DNA from 4 places in the Streptomyces sp. NPDC091387 genome. Region 4 is predicted to be linked to each of the others. Evidence: riboswitches for the same ligand, from Rfam matches in the RefSeq annotation. Region 4 holds a riboswitch; each other region holds the start of a gene.
What was found. A riboswitch is a leader RNA that binds a small molecule or an ion and turns the genes downstream of it on or off. The one in region 4 is predicted to bind cobalamin.

Region 1: another riboswitch for cobalamin. It lies ahead of ACIQM0_RS09090 (cobalamin biosynthesis protein); the one in region 4 lies ahead of ACIQM0_RS37570 (CbtB-domain containing protein).
Region 2: another riboswitch for cobalamin. It lies ahead of ACIQM0_RS05690 (ribonucleoside-diphosphate reductase subunit alpha); the one in region 4 lies ahead of ACIQM0_RS37570 (CbtB-domain containing protein).
Region 3: another riboswitch for cobalamin. It lies ahead of ACIQM0_RS20510 (ABC transporter substrate-binding protein); the one in region 4 lies ahead of ACIQM0_RS37570 (CbtB-domain containing protein).

The regions. Positions count from the first base shown of each region.
Region 1 covers NZ_JBIVTZ010000003.1:487,330-490,135, forward strand. The annotation lists gene ACIQM0_RS09085 (cobyric acid synthase) at 1-131, opposite strand, end outside; gene ACIQM0_RS09090 (cobalamin biosynthesis protein) at 128-1,141, opposite strand; cobalamin riboswitch at 1,286-1,419, opposite strand; gene ACIQM0_RS09095 (hypothetical protein) at 1,590-1,823, opposite strand; gene ACIQM0_RS09100 (anion permease) at 1,836-2,806, opposite strand, start outside.
Region 2 covers NZ_JBIVTZ010000002.1:308,087-310,892, forward strand. The annotation lists gene ACIQM0_RS05690 (ribonucleoside-diphosphate reductase subunit alpha) at 1-966, opposite strand, end outside; cobalamin riboswitch at 1,108-1,245, opposite strand; gene ACIQM0_RS05695 (GNAT family N-acetyltransferase) at 1,287-1,799, opposite strand; gene mctP (monocarboxylate uptake permease MctP) at 1,921-2,806, opposite strand, start outside.
Region 3 covers NZ_JBIVTZ010000009.1:260,538-263,343, forward strand. The annotation lists gene ACIQM0_RS20505 (FecCD family ABC transporter permease) at 1-363, opposite strand, end outside; gene ACIQM0_RS20510 (ABC transporter substrate-binding protein) at 360-1,427, opposite strand; cobalamin riboswitch at 1,463-1,651, opposite strand; gene ACIQM0_RS20515 (beta-ketoacyl-[acyl-carrier-protein] synthase family protein) at 1,741-2,806, opposite strand, start outside.
Region 4 covers NZ_JBIVTZ010000032.1:118-2,923, reverse strand. The annotation lists gene ACIQM0_RS37580 (GNAT family N-acetyltransferase) at 1-458, shown strand, start outside; gene ACIQM0_RS37575 (CbtA family protein) at 558-1,328, opposite strand; gene ACIQM0_RS37570 (CbtB-domain containing protein) at 1,358-1,573, opposite strand; adenosylcobalamin (AdoCbl) riboswitch at 1,619-1,712, opposite strand; gene ACIQM0_RS37565 (histidine phosphatase family protein) at 1,850-2,428, shown strand; partial or broken gene ACIQM0_RS37560 (glycoside hydrolase family 16 protein) at 2,625-2,806, shown strand, end outside.

The sequences.
Region 1 (2,806 bases), on a different contig from region 4:
AGGGACATGTTCTGCGCCTTGAACGGCGCGACCTTCACGCCCCGGCGCACCAGCCAGCGGCAGATGCCCGCCGTGACGACGCTCTTGCCCGCGTCCGAGGTGGTCCCGGCGACCAGCAGCCCGCCGCTCATGTCGGTCTCCGTCCTGAGGTGCGCGTACCCGGGGCGTGCGGCCCCGAGCCGTGCGTCGAGGCGATCCGTCGTGCGGCCGCGGCCGCGCCCAGGCGGGCCGCCACGCTCACGCCGAGGGCCAGCGCACCGATCCGGCGCGACAGCCGTACGGCGCGTTCGATGTCCTCGGTCTCCACGGCCCGGCCCGTCTCCCCGTTGAGCACGGGGCGGTGCTCGACCCGGCCGCCGTAGGCGAGGGTGCCGCCCAGGCGGACGCCGAGGGCGCCCGCGAAGGAGGCCTCCACGGGGCCCGCGTTGGGGCTCGGGTGCTTGGCCGCATCCGCCCGCCAGGCCCGCAGCGCCCCCCGGGGCCGTCCGCCCGCGGCCACGGCGAGCAGCGCCGTCAGCCGGGCGCCCGGCCAGCCCGCGAGGTCGTCGAGGCGGGCCGAGGCCCAGCCGTAGCGCAGGTAGCGGGGCGACCTGTGGCCGACCATGGCGTCGAGGGTGTTGGCGGCCCGGAAGCCGACGAGTCCGGGGACCCCGCCCAGCGCACCCCAGACCAGGGCGCCGACCACGGCGTCCGAGGTGTTCTCGGCGACGGACTCCACCACGGCGCGGGCGATCTGCGGTCCGTCCAGGGACTGCGGGTCGCGGCCGCACAGGTGGGGCAGCCGCTCACGGGCCAGGGCGAGGTCCCCGGCGGCCAGGGCGTCCCCGATGGACCGGGCCTCGCGCCCCAGCGACGTACCGCCGACGACGGACCAGGTGGCGGCGGCGGTCAGGGCCACGGACGCGGCGGGACGGCGGCGCAGCGCGCGGGCGGCCAGCGCGGCACCCCCCGCGGCGCCTCCGGCGCAGACCAGGGTGTGCAGTGCGCCCCACCCGCGGTGGTCGCGCCACAGACGGCGTTCGACGTCTGCCGCGGCCCGCCCGAAGGCGGCGACCGGGTGTCCCCGGCGGGGATCACCGAGCAGCAGATCGCCGATCAGACCGGCCGTGGCGCCGTACGCGAAGATGCGATCGGCACGCACGGTTCAGCCGGCCGTCACGCCTCGAAGGACCTTCGTGCGGGCAACGGGTGGAAGGGGCGGCGCAGATACGGACGCACGGCGGCCGGGCATGGCGATATGTCCTCACTCAGGGTCCGCGCCCTGGTTCGACGTGACCGGCGACGAGAGTCTCCTGGCTCCCGGATCCGCAGTTCCCCCGGTCTTCCAGTCCACGTGGCGTGGACCGTGACTTCCGGTGGTGGGGGACTGCTCCCCGGTGACAGTGGCGGGACCGCGCCGGATTCGCACCGGCTTCCTCTGCTGTCGCCGTAATGGCTCCGGCAGTCCACCACGCTCCGCGAACGTCAGTCAACCTGCCGTTGACCTGCGACGGTGCAGTGTGCTGAGACCCACATCGGGCCGGACGCACACGAGGTGCGTCCGGCCCGATGAGCAGGAGCGGGAAGGGCCCCGCGGGGCCCTCCGGCCGTCAGGCGACGATCATGTAGATCCCGTAGGCCACGGCCGCCGCGCACAGCCCGAAGCAGACGTACGCGCCCGCGCGGGCCAGCATCAGGGACCCGCCGGCCTGCCCGCCCTGCGCGGCCGGTTCCGGCTGCCTGGAGAGGCCGACGATGCCCAGCGTGAAGAGGCCCACCAGGGCGACGGTGGCGACGAGAGAGACACCGAAGACGGTGCCGAGGGCTGCCCAGTCGATGTTCATGGGGATGTGTCCTTACACCGTGGCGGGTCGCGCCGGGTCGGCTACGGGTCCGGCCGGGGCCGGGATGGTGGTCTTGAGGTCCTGCTGCGCCTGGGCCGCGGTGGGCGGCGGGCTGACGGCCGCTATGGCGGCGGTGACGACGCCCGCGGGTTCGGCGTCCCCGGCAGTGCCGTTCCGGCCGCCGGGTGCGACGTCGTCCTGGCCGACCGGCTTGCGGCGCGACAGGACCCAGATCGCTCCGGAGCCCGCGACCAGCAGCACGGCGACGAGCACGACGCCCCAGGTGCCCTGCTGGGTGAGGAACTCCGCCCCCGCGCCGACCAGACCGGCGGCCGGCAGGGTCAGACCCCAGGCGACGAACATCCGGGTGGCGGTGGACCAGCGGACCACACCGCCCCGGCGGCCGAGGCCCGCGCCCATCACGGCGCCGGAGCAGGACTGGGTGGTGGAGAGGGAGAAGCCGAGGTGCGAGGAGGCCAGGATGACCGTCGCCGCACTGGTCTGGGCGGCGAAGCCCTGGGGCGGCCTGAGCTCGGTGAGGCCGCTGCCCATGGTGCGGATGATGCGCCAGCCGCCCAGGTAGGTGCCGAGCGCGATGGCCAGACCGGCGCTGACGATGACCCAGACCGGCGGGTTCGAACCGGGGGAGAGCACCCCGCCGGTGACCAGGGCGAGCGTGATGATGCCCATGGTCTTCTGTGCGTCGTTGGTGCCGTGGGCGAGGGAGACCAGCCCGGCGGAGGCGATCTGCCCGGCGCGGTAGCCCTTGGCGGTCGCCTTCTCCTGGGCGCCGTTACGGATCTTCCCGCCGATCCGGTACGTCAGCTTGGTGGCCAGGAACGCGGCCAGACCGGCGACGACCGGAGCGGCGACCGCGGGGAGCAGCACCTTGGTGACGACCGTGCCGCCGTCGACCGAAGACCAGCCCGCGGACATCACCGCGGCGCCGATCAGACCGCCGAAGAGGGCGTGGGAGGAGCTGG
Region 2 (2,806 bases), on a different contig from region 4:
CAGGAACTCCTCGATGTCCGCGTGCCAGGTCTCCAGGTAGACCGCGGCGGCGCCCTTGCGCCGGCCGCCCTGGTTCACCGCGGCGACGGAGGCGTCGAGCGTCTTGAGGAACGGGACGATGCCGTTGGAGTGCCCGTTGGTGCCCCGGATCAGTGAACCGCGGGCACGGATACGGGAGTAGGAGAGGCCGATGCCGCCCGCGTGCTTGGACAGCCGCGCCACCTGGTGGTAGCGGTCGTAGATCGAGTCCAGCTCGTCCAGCGGCGAGTCCAGCAGGTAGCAGGAGGACATCTGCGGGTGCCGGGTGCCGGAGTTGAAGAGCGTGGGGGAGGAGGGCAGGTAGTCCAGCCGGCTCATCAGCCGGTAGAGCGCGGCGACCTCGCCCAGGGCGCGCTCGGAGTTGTCCTCGGCGAGCCCGGCGGCGACGCGCAGCATGAAGTGCTGCGGGGTCTCGACGACCTGGCGGGTCAGCGGGTGGCGCAGCAGGTAGCGGCTGTGCAGGGTACGCAGCCCGAAGTAGCCGAAGCGGTCGTCGGCGCCGTCGGCGAGGGCCTGTTCCACCAGTGCGTCGAGGGCGGCCGCGTGGAGCGTCACGAACTCGGCGGTGCGGTCCGCGATCAGGCCCTCGCGGTGCCCGACGGCGACCGACGCGGAGAAGGACGTCGCGCCCTGCCCGGCCGCCTCGTCCGCGATGGAGCGGGTGAGGAGGCGGGCGGCGAGCCGGGAGTAGGCGGGGTCCTCGGAGATCAGGCCCGCGGCGGCCTCGGTGGCCAGCGAGCGCAGCTCGGCCTCGTCCGACCGGGCGTTGCGGCCGCGCAGTGCGGCGCCCGCGACGCGTCCGGGGTCGGTGTCGGGCAGATCCGCGGTGAGGGCGGTGAGGGTTCGCAGCAACGCGGTTCCCGGTCCGTCGCTCGTGGTTCCCGTTGATTCGGCCGCTGAAACCGGATCGGCTGGCGCGATGGTCACGTGGTGCTCTCCCTCGCTCGGCTCTGGGCCGGCGGAGGAACGGGGGCAGCCGGGCGGAGCCGGGCCCTGGGCGGGGCAGCACTCCGTGCGGCGTCCACCGGCCCATCCACGAGGCCCGGACGTCTGGGCGTCCGGTTCGGTCGAGCCGGACGCGCTGTCGGCAGGTCCTCGGACTCGGGGGTGCACAAAAGCACACCGAATACACCGTTGCGGGACAGTTCCGGATTCGCACCGGATTTCCCTGCGGCGACAGCGAGCACGAGCATACATGTGGGGGCCGCCGGTTGAGGCAGCCCCCACATGTTGTGTCGCGTGACCGATCAGGAGTCCGCCGGGAACTCCAGGCGGTACGTCAGCAGCGAGAGCCCCTCGATCGGATACCAGTCCCTTTCCGGGGTCCGGACGAAGCCGAGGCGCCCGTAGATCCTATGGGCCCCGTGCATGGCCGGCTGCGTCGACAGGACGATCCCGGTGACCCCCGCGGTGGCCCGTGCCCGGTCGGTGCAGGCCCGGACGAGCGCCTCGCCCGCCCCGGCCCCGCGGGCCTCGCGGGAGACCGCGAGCATCCGGAACTCGGCCTCGTCCGGCGCCGCGATATCGGCCCAGCGGTTGCCCGGCGGCGCGTAGGTGACCCCGCCGAGCACCCGTCCCCGTGCGTCCGCCGCGACGAGCACGTCGGCCTCCGCGGCCCGCCGGGCGACGTCCCGCAGCTGCACCAGATAGGGATCGTCGGCGCCGAAGTCCAGCAGCCCGTCCCCGAGATAGGCCTCTGCGGTGATCTCGCCGAGGACCGTGTGCTCGGCGGGCGCGACCGGCCTGATGGTGATGTCCATGCCCGGAAGTCTGCCGCACTCCGCGCGCCCGTTCGAGGGAGTTCCCGGGCCCCGGCGCCCGGCACGCGAACGGGCCGCCGCACCCCGGTGCGGGGGGTGCGGCGGCCCGTGGCGCGGCGGGTCAGTGACCGCCCGGCGCCCCGGCCGTGGCCGGCGGGAGCTCGGTCTTCACGCCCGGGTCGCCCGCGTCCGCGGTGTAGTCGTCGGGCGAGGTCTCGTCGACCCCGGCAGGCGCCTTCACGGCGTTCAGGACGAAGGTGAGGACGACGGTGACCACGAGGTTCAGCACGAACGCCGTCAGGCCGATGTAGCCGATCTCGCCGATGCCGGGGATCTCCTTGGAGGAACCGCCGAAGTGCGCCTGGGTGGGGCTGGCGACTCCGTAGGCGGCGGCGGTCCCGTAGATCATGCCGACCGCCCAGCCCGCGAGGAGGGCCCAGCGGTGGAACCACCGGGTGAACAGGCCGCCGACCAGGGCCGGCATCGTCTGGAGGATCCAGATCCCGCCGAGCAGCTGGAAGTTGATCGCGACCGTCTTGTCCATGGTGAGGACGAAGGCGAGCGCGCCGACCTTCACCAGCAGCGACACCAGCTTGGAGACCCTGGTCTCCTGCGCGGGGGTCGCGTCGGGCTTCAGGAAGTCCTTGTAGATGTTCCGGGTGAACAGGTTCGCCGCCGCGATCGACATGATCGCCGCGGGGACCAGTGCGCCGATGCCGATGGCGGCGAACGCCACCCCCGCGAACCAGTCGGGGAACATGTCCTCGAAGAGCTGCGGGATCGCCAGCTGGCCGTTGTCCACCTTGACCCCGGCGGCGATCGCCATGAAGCCGAGGAGTGCGAGCAGGCCCAGCATCAGCGAGTACAGCGGCAGGATCGTGGTGTTGCGGCGGATCACGTTGCGGCTGCGGCTGGAGAGCGTCGCCGTGATCGAGTGCGGGTACATGAAGAGCGCCAGCGCCGAGCCCAGCGCCAGCGTGGCGTAGCCCCACTGCCCGTTCACACCG
Region 3 (2,806 bases), on a different contig from region 4:
GCGCAGCAGCGACTGCATGACGGTGCCGCAGACCGCGAGCCCGGCGCCGCAGACGGCGGCGAGCAGGGTCCTGGGCATCCGCAGGTTCCAGATGATGCCGTCGCGGATCGGGCTGAGCGGCGACTCCCCGAGCCCGAGGTGGGCGGCGACCGTGTCCCGGACGTCGCCGACGGAGATCCTGGCCGGGCCGATGGTGACGGCCACCGCGACGGACAGGACGAGCAGCAGGAACCCACCGGCCCACAGGAGTCCGCCGCGGATGCCGCGGATGCCTCTGGTTCCCCTGGTGCCGGGACGTCCGCGCTCACCGGCAGCGGGGAGTGCGCGCTCCCCCGCCTGCGCGGCCCGTTCGGTGTCCGTCACCCCGTGAGCCCGAAGGTACGCAGCCCGGCGGCGACGCGCTCCACGCCCTCGACCGTACGGATCGACGGGTTCATGGCCTGGCCGCTGAGCAGCACGTAGCGCTTGTGCCGTACGGCGTCCATGTTCTTCGTGGCGGGGTTGGACTCCAGGAACGCGATCTTCCGCGAGGCGCTCTCCGCGGTCTCCGACTTGCGGGTCAGATCGCCGATGACCAGCACGTCCGGGTTGCGGTCGGCGACCGTCTCCCAGTTGATCTGCGGCCATTCCTCATGGGTGTCGTCGAAGACGTTCTTCGCGCCGAGCTCGCGCGTGATGACGCCGGGCGCCCCGCAACAGCCCGCCAGGTACGGGGACTCGGCGTTGGCGAACCAGTACATCAGGGTGGCGCCGGAGGCGTCGATGCCGTCGGTGGCCTTCCGTACCCGGGCACGCAGCTGCGCCACGAGCTTCTCGCCCCGCTCCGGAACCCCGAACACCTTCGCCAGCTCGCGTACTTCGCCGTAGACGCTGTCCATGGTCAGCGCTCCGGTCCGGACTCCGTCGCCGTCCTTGCTGTTGTCCTTGGCGGTGCAGTCGGCGGGCGAGACGTAGGTGGGGACGCCCAGCTTCTCGAACTGTTCCCGGGGAGCGACGCCGCCCTTGGCGAGCGTCGACTCGAAGGAGGCGCTGACGAAGTCGGGCTCCTGGTCCAGGACCTTCTCCGACGAGGGGCGGTTCTCGGAGATCCTCGGGACGCCGGCGTTGGCCTTCTCCAGCCCCTTCATCACCGGGTCGGTCCAGGTGGCGGTGGCGGCCAGCCGGTCGGCGAGGCCGAGCGAGAGGAGGATCTCGGTGGACCCCTGGTCGACCGGGACGGCCCGGCGCGGGGCGGCGTCCACGGTGACGGTGCGCCCGCAGTTCTTCAGGGTCACCGGATAGCCCTCGCCCCCGGTGGGCTTGGCTGCGGAGCTGTCACCCCCACCGCCGCAGGCGGTCAGCAGGACGATTCCGGCCGTGAGCAGGGCGGCGGAGCGGGCGTGGCCGGCTATGGGCGGCACGGAGTACCTCGGCGTCTCTGGGCCCATGCGCGGGGCCCGGTGTACGGAGTTCCGCGACCCGGTGCCGGACCGCGGGTGCCAGCAGGTCTTCGGACTCGGGTTCGTACGGTCGGGACGCCTTCCCGGGAACCCATGGGTCTCCCAGTGGCCGTTGGCCCCGCCCGTCCCCCTCACCGCTGCGCGTCAGTTCCGGATTCGCACCGGATTCCCTGACCCCTACGTGGAGTTCGACTGGCCCAGGCACGCTACCACGGGCTTCCACGCAGCTCAGCGGCGGTGCGGCCGACAGAACGGGCGGGGTCCCGGCCCGCTCCACCGGCCCCCTCCACCGGCCCGGTCGCTAGGGCCGCAGGAGCGCGACCACGGCGTTGTGTCCACCGAATCCGAACGAGTGGCTGACGGCGCGCCGGACCGGCAGCACCAGCGGCTGCTTGGTGACGCAGTCGATGTCGAACCCGGGCGCGGGCGCGTCCAGGTTGGCGACCGGCGGGATGATTCCGCGCTGGAGGGTGAGGATCGTCAGTCCCGCCTCGATCGCTCCGGCCGCGCCCATGCAGTGGCCCAGTACGCCCTTGGGCGCGGTGACCGGCGGCCGGTGCGGGAAGACCCGGCCGATGAGGGCGGCCTCGGCCGCGTCGTTGCGCGGTGTGGCCGTGCCGTGGGCGTTGATGTGCTCGACATCCGCGGCCTGCCAGCCAGCGTCGCGCAGCGCGGCCTCGACGGCGGCCTGGGCGACCCGGCCGTCGGGGTGCGGGCTGGTGGGGTGGTGGGCGTCGGTGGTGGCGCCGGTGCCCGCGAGCAGCGCGCGCGGCTCGGCGCCCCGGGCCTCGGCGTCGGCCGCGCGCTCCAGCACCATGACGGCGGCGCCCTCCCCCATGACGAGCCCGGCCCGGTCGGCCGCGAAGGGCCGGCTGAGCCGGGACAGGTCCCCGTCCGCGTGGGCGGCCGCGCCGGATCTGGCGAATCCGGTCATGGCGATCGGGAAGAGGGTCGATTCGGTGGCCCCCGCGATGGCCAGATCGCACTGCCCGGTGACGAGCAGGTCCCGGGCCACGGACAGTGCGGTGATCCCGGACGAACAGGCGGTGCAGGGCGCCAGGCTCGGGCCCGTGGCGCCCATCTCGATCGCGATCTCGGCGGCCGGCATGTTCGGGATGGTGAGCAGGATCCCGGAGGGCGAGGTCGCCTCGGGCCCGCGCCGCTCCAGCACCAGCGCCTGATCGGTGAGACCGGCGGAGCCGCCGCTGCTGGTGCCGACGACGACCGCGACCCGGCTGCCGTCCCAGCCGCCCGGGTCGAGCCCCGAGTCGGCGACCGCCTCCCGCGCGGCGAGTACGGCGAATTTGGCGTACCTGCCCATGCGGAAGGCCGTACGGCGACCGATCGCGGCGTCCAGGTCGATGCCG
Region 4 (2,806 bases):
TTGACGCCGAGCACGTGGTGGCGGGCCGGCCGCCGGACGGCGTCCGCTGGGCGGCCGGGTACCCCTCGCCCGGCGAGCGGGCGGCGGCCACGCGCTTGCTCAACACCTGTGCGGACACCGGGGATCCGAGCCCGTTCGGCTCGTACGAGATACGGCTCGGCGAGGACGGGCCGGTGATCGGAGGGCTGGGGTTCCACGGAGTACCCGACGAGGACGGGCACGTCGTGATCGGTTATGGACTCGTGCCGTCGGTCCGGGGTATGGGGTACGCCTCCGAGGCGCTCCGCGCGCTGCTGCGGTTCGCCCGTGCCCGGGGCGTCGCCTGCGTGCACGGGGACTCCGACCTCGACAACATCGCGTCCCAGCGCGTCATGACCGCCGCGGGCATGCGCCTCGTGAAGCAGGACTCCCAACTGAAGCACTACCGGGTGGACTGGAACGGGCCCGCCCAGGAGTGAGCCGGGGCCGGAGCACGGCGGAACCCGCAGGGATTCGCCCTGCGGGTTCCGCCGTGCTCCGGCCCGGACCGCGTGTCCGTGGCCGCGCGTTCGCGTCGGTCAGCCTGCGGCGGTGACGGCTCGCTTCGCCGTTCCGCTTCCGGCCTCGGCCGCCTCGGCCCTTGGCACGAGCAGCCGTTCGGTGAGGTAGCCGAAGACCAGCCCGAAGGTGGTCCAGAGCGTGAACTGAACCGCGAGCGTGGCCAGCCTGAACTGCCACAGCAGGGTGGCCGGGAAGTCCCTTCCCACCTCGTTGAACGCGGGCAGGAAGGCGTACGCGAGACCGATCAGCAGCACATAGCCGGCCGCTGCGGCGATCGTCGCGTTCCAGGCACCCAGGCGGGGGGCCAGCCGCCTGCCGAGGATGACCGCGGCGACGGCCAGCAACACGCTGAGGGCGACCATCAGGAAGAACAGCCCGGTGCGTTTGCCGATGGTGTCGGGGTTGCCGACGGCCGGCGGATTGGCCGGGTACTTCAGGAACGGCACGACGTACACGGTCAGCAGGGCCGCTGCCGCGATCAGCGCCGCCGTGGCCCGCGGGCCGAACCGGCCCATCCGGCCGAGCGCGTAGCAGAAGACGAGTGCGGCGATGCCGCCGATGGCCACCCCGAAGACGAGTACACCGGTGGCGAGGCCCGCGGTGGACTGCAGGGTGCGGCTGACGAGTTCCTCGCCGCCGTGCTCGTGGCTGTGCGCCTCCTCGAGGGCGATGGCCGCGTCCACGCGGGACTCGCCGAGGCAGTAGGCGACGATCATCGCGAGCGCGCCCGCGATGAGGCCCGCGAGCATGCCGCGGACCAGGATGGCTCTGACAGATATGGAGTTCATGAGGGATTCCCCTGGATCAGCCCGGTGGGTCAGTGGCAGGGGAAACCGAGCAGGTGACGGCCGTCGTGGACCCACTCGTGCACGCCCGCACCCGAGATGACGGAGGTGGCGCCCTGTTCGGCGCCGACGAAGTACAGCAGGATCAGCATGACGATGCCGAAGAAGACCGCCCACGGGGCGATGGCCTTGAGCGAGATGGGGGTGATGGCGGGTGCGCCGGTGGCGGGGGCAGCAGTCTGTGCCATGGCAGAACCTCCTGAGGGAACACGCGTCCCGATCGTGGTGCCTGAGACGAAGGTGCTGGGTCTGACTTCCCGCACAGGTACGGGTTCACAGTGGCGCGACCGTGCCGGATTCTCACCGGACTTCCGTCACACCCTCGTCATGTCGTCGCGACCATACCGCCTGGACGTGGGCGCCGCCATGGTGCCGTCCGCGGCACCGAGGGCCCGGATGTCATGGTGTGCTTGGCCAAGTGGCCACAGTTCAGGGAGTTGAGAGCGGTAGTGACGGTACGGGTGATGTTGATCTCACCGGCGATGAACGCCGCGCTGCGCGAGGCCCGGTTCGCCGGTGACGCACCGCTTGACGACTCCGGGCTCCGGCAGGCCGGAGCAGCCGCGGACGCGGTGCCGGCCGCGGACCGGTGTCTGCGGGGTCCGTCACTGCGCTGCGCCGGCACCGCGGACGCGCTCGGCCTCCGGGCCGGCGTCGAACACGCGCTCCGGGACTGGGAGATGGGCCGCTGGTCCGGCGCACGGCTCTCCGAGGTGAGTGCGCGGGAGCCGGAGGGGGTGGCGGCCTGGCTGGCGGATCCGTCAGCCGCTCCGCACGGGGGCGAGTCGCTGCTGGAGCTGTGCGCCCGAGTGGGCGCGTGGCTCGACGCACTCGACTCCCCCGACGGCAGTGACGGCGGCCGGGTGCTGGGGGTGGCCGAGCCTGCCGTGATCCGCGCCGCGGCAGTCCGTGCACTGGATCTCCCGCCGCAGGCCTTCTGGCGCCTCGACGTGGTCCCGCTGACGGTCACGGAGCTCAGCGGCAGGTCGGGGCGGTGGAACCTGCGCTGCGGCAGGCCGCTCGCACCGGAGCCGGCCAGCTGATGAACGTACCGGAGCAGCGCGGATTCGGTGCGTGCAAGAACTGTGGCCTGTACGGAGCCTTGACACGCTCTTGGTTCACTTCTTAAATCACGTAGTGAACTAAGGCCCCAACTCTCCCCCACGTGGCCGCCATGCCCCCACTTGTCATATGCATGGTTAGTCACTTTTCCTCCGTCCTGTACGGAAAGGAAATTCCATGAGTTCCCCCCACCTGACCAGGCGCCTCCTGGTCTCCGCACTGTCGGTGCTCGCCCTCGTCTCGGCCACCTCCGGCTTCGCCTCCGGCGCCCCGGCGGCGCCCGGCTCGGCGCAGGAATCGGGCACCACCCAGTCGTCCGCCGCCGCGTCCTTCACCGACGACTTCGACGGTGCCGCCGG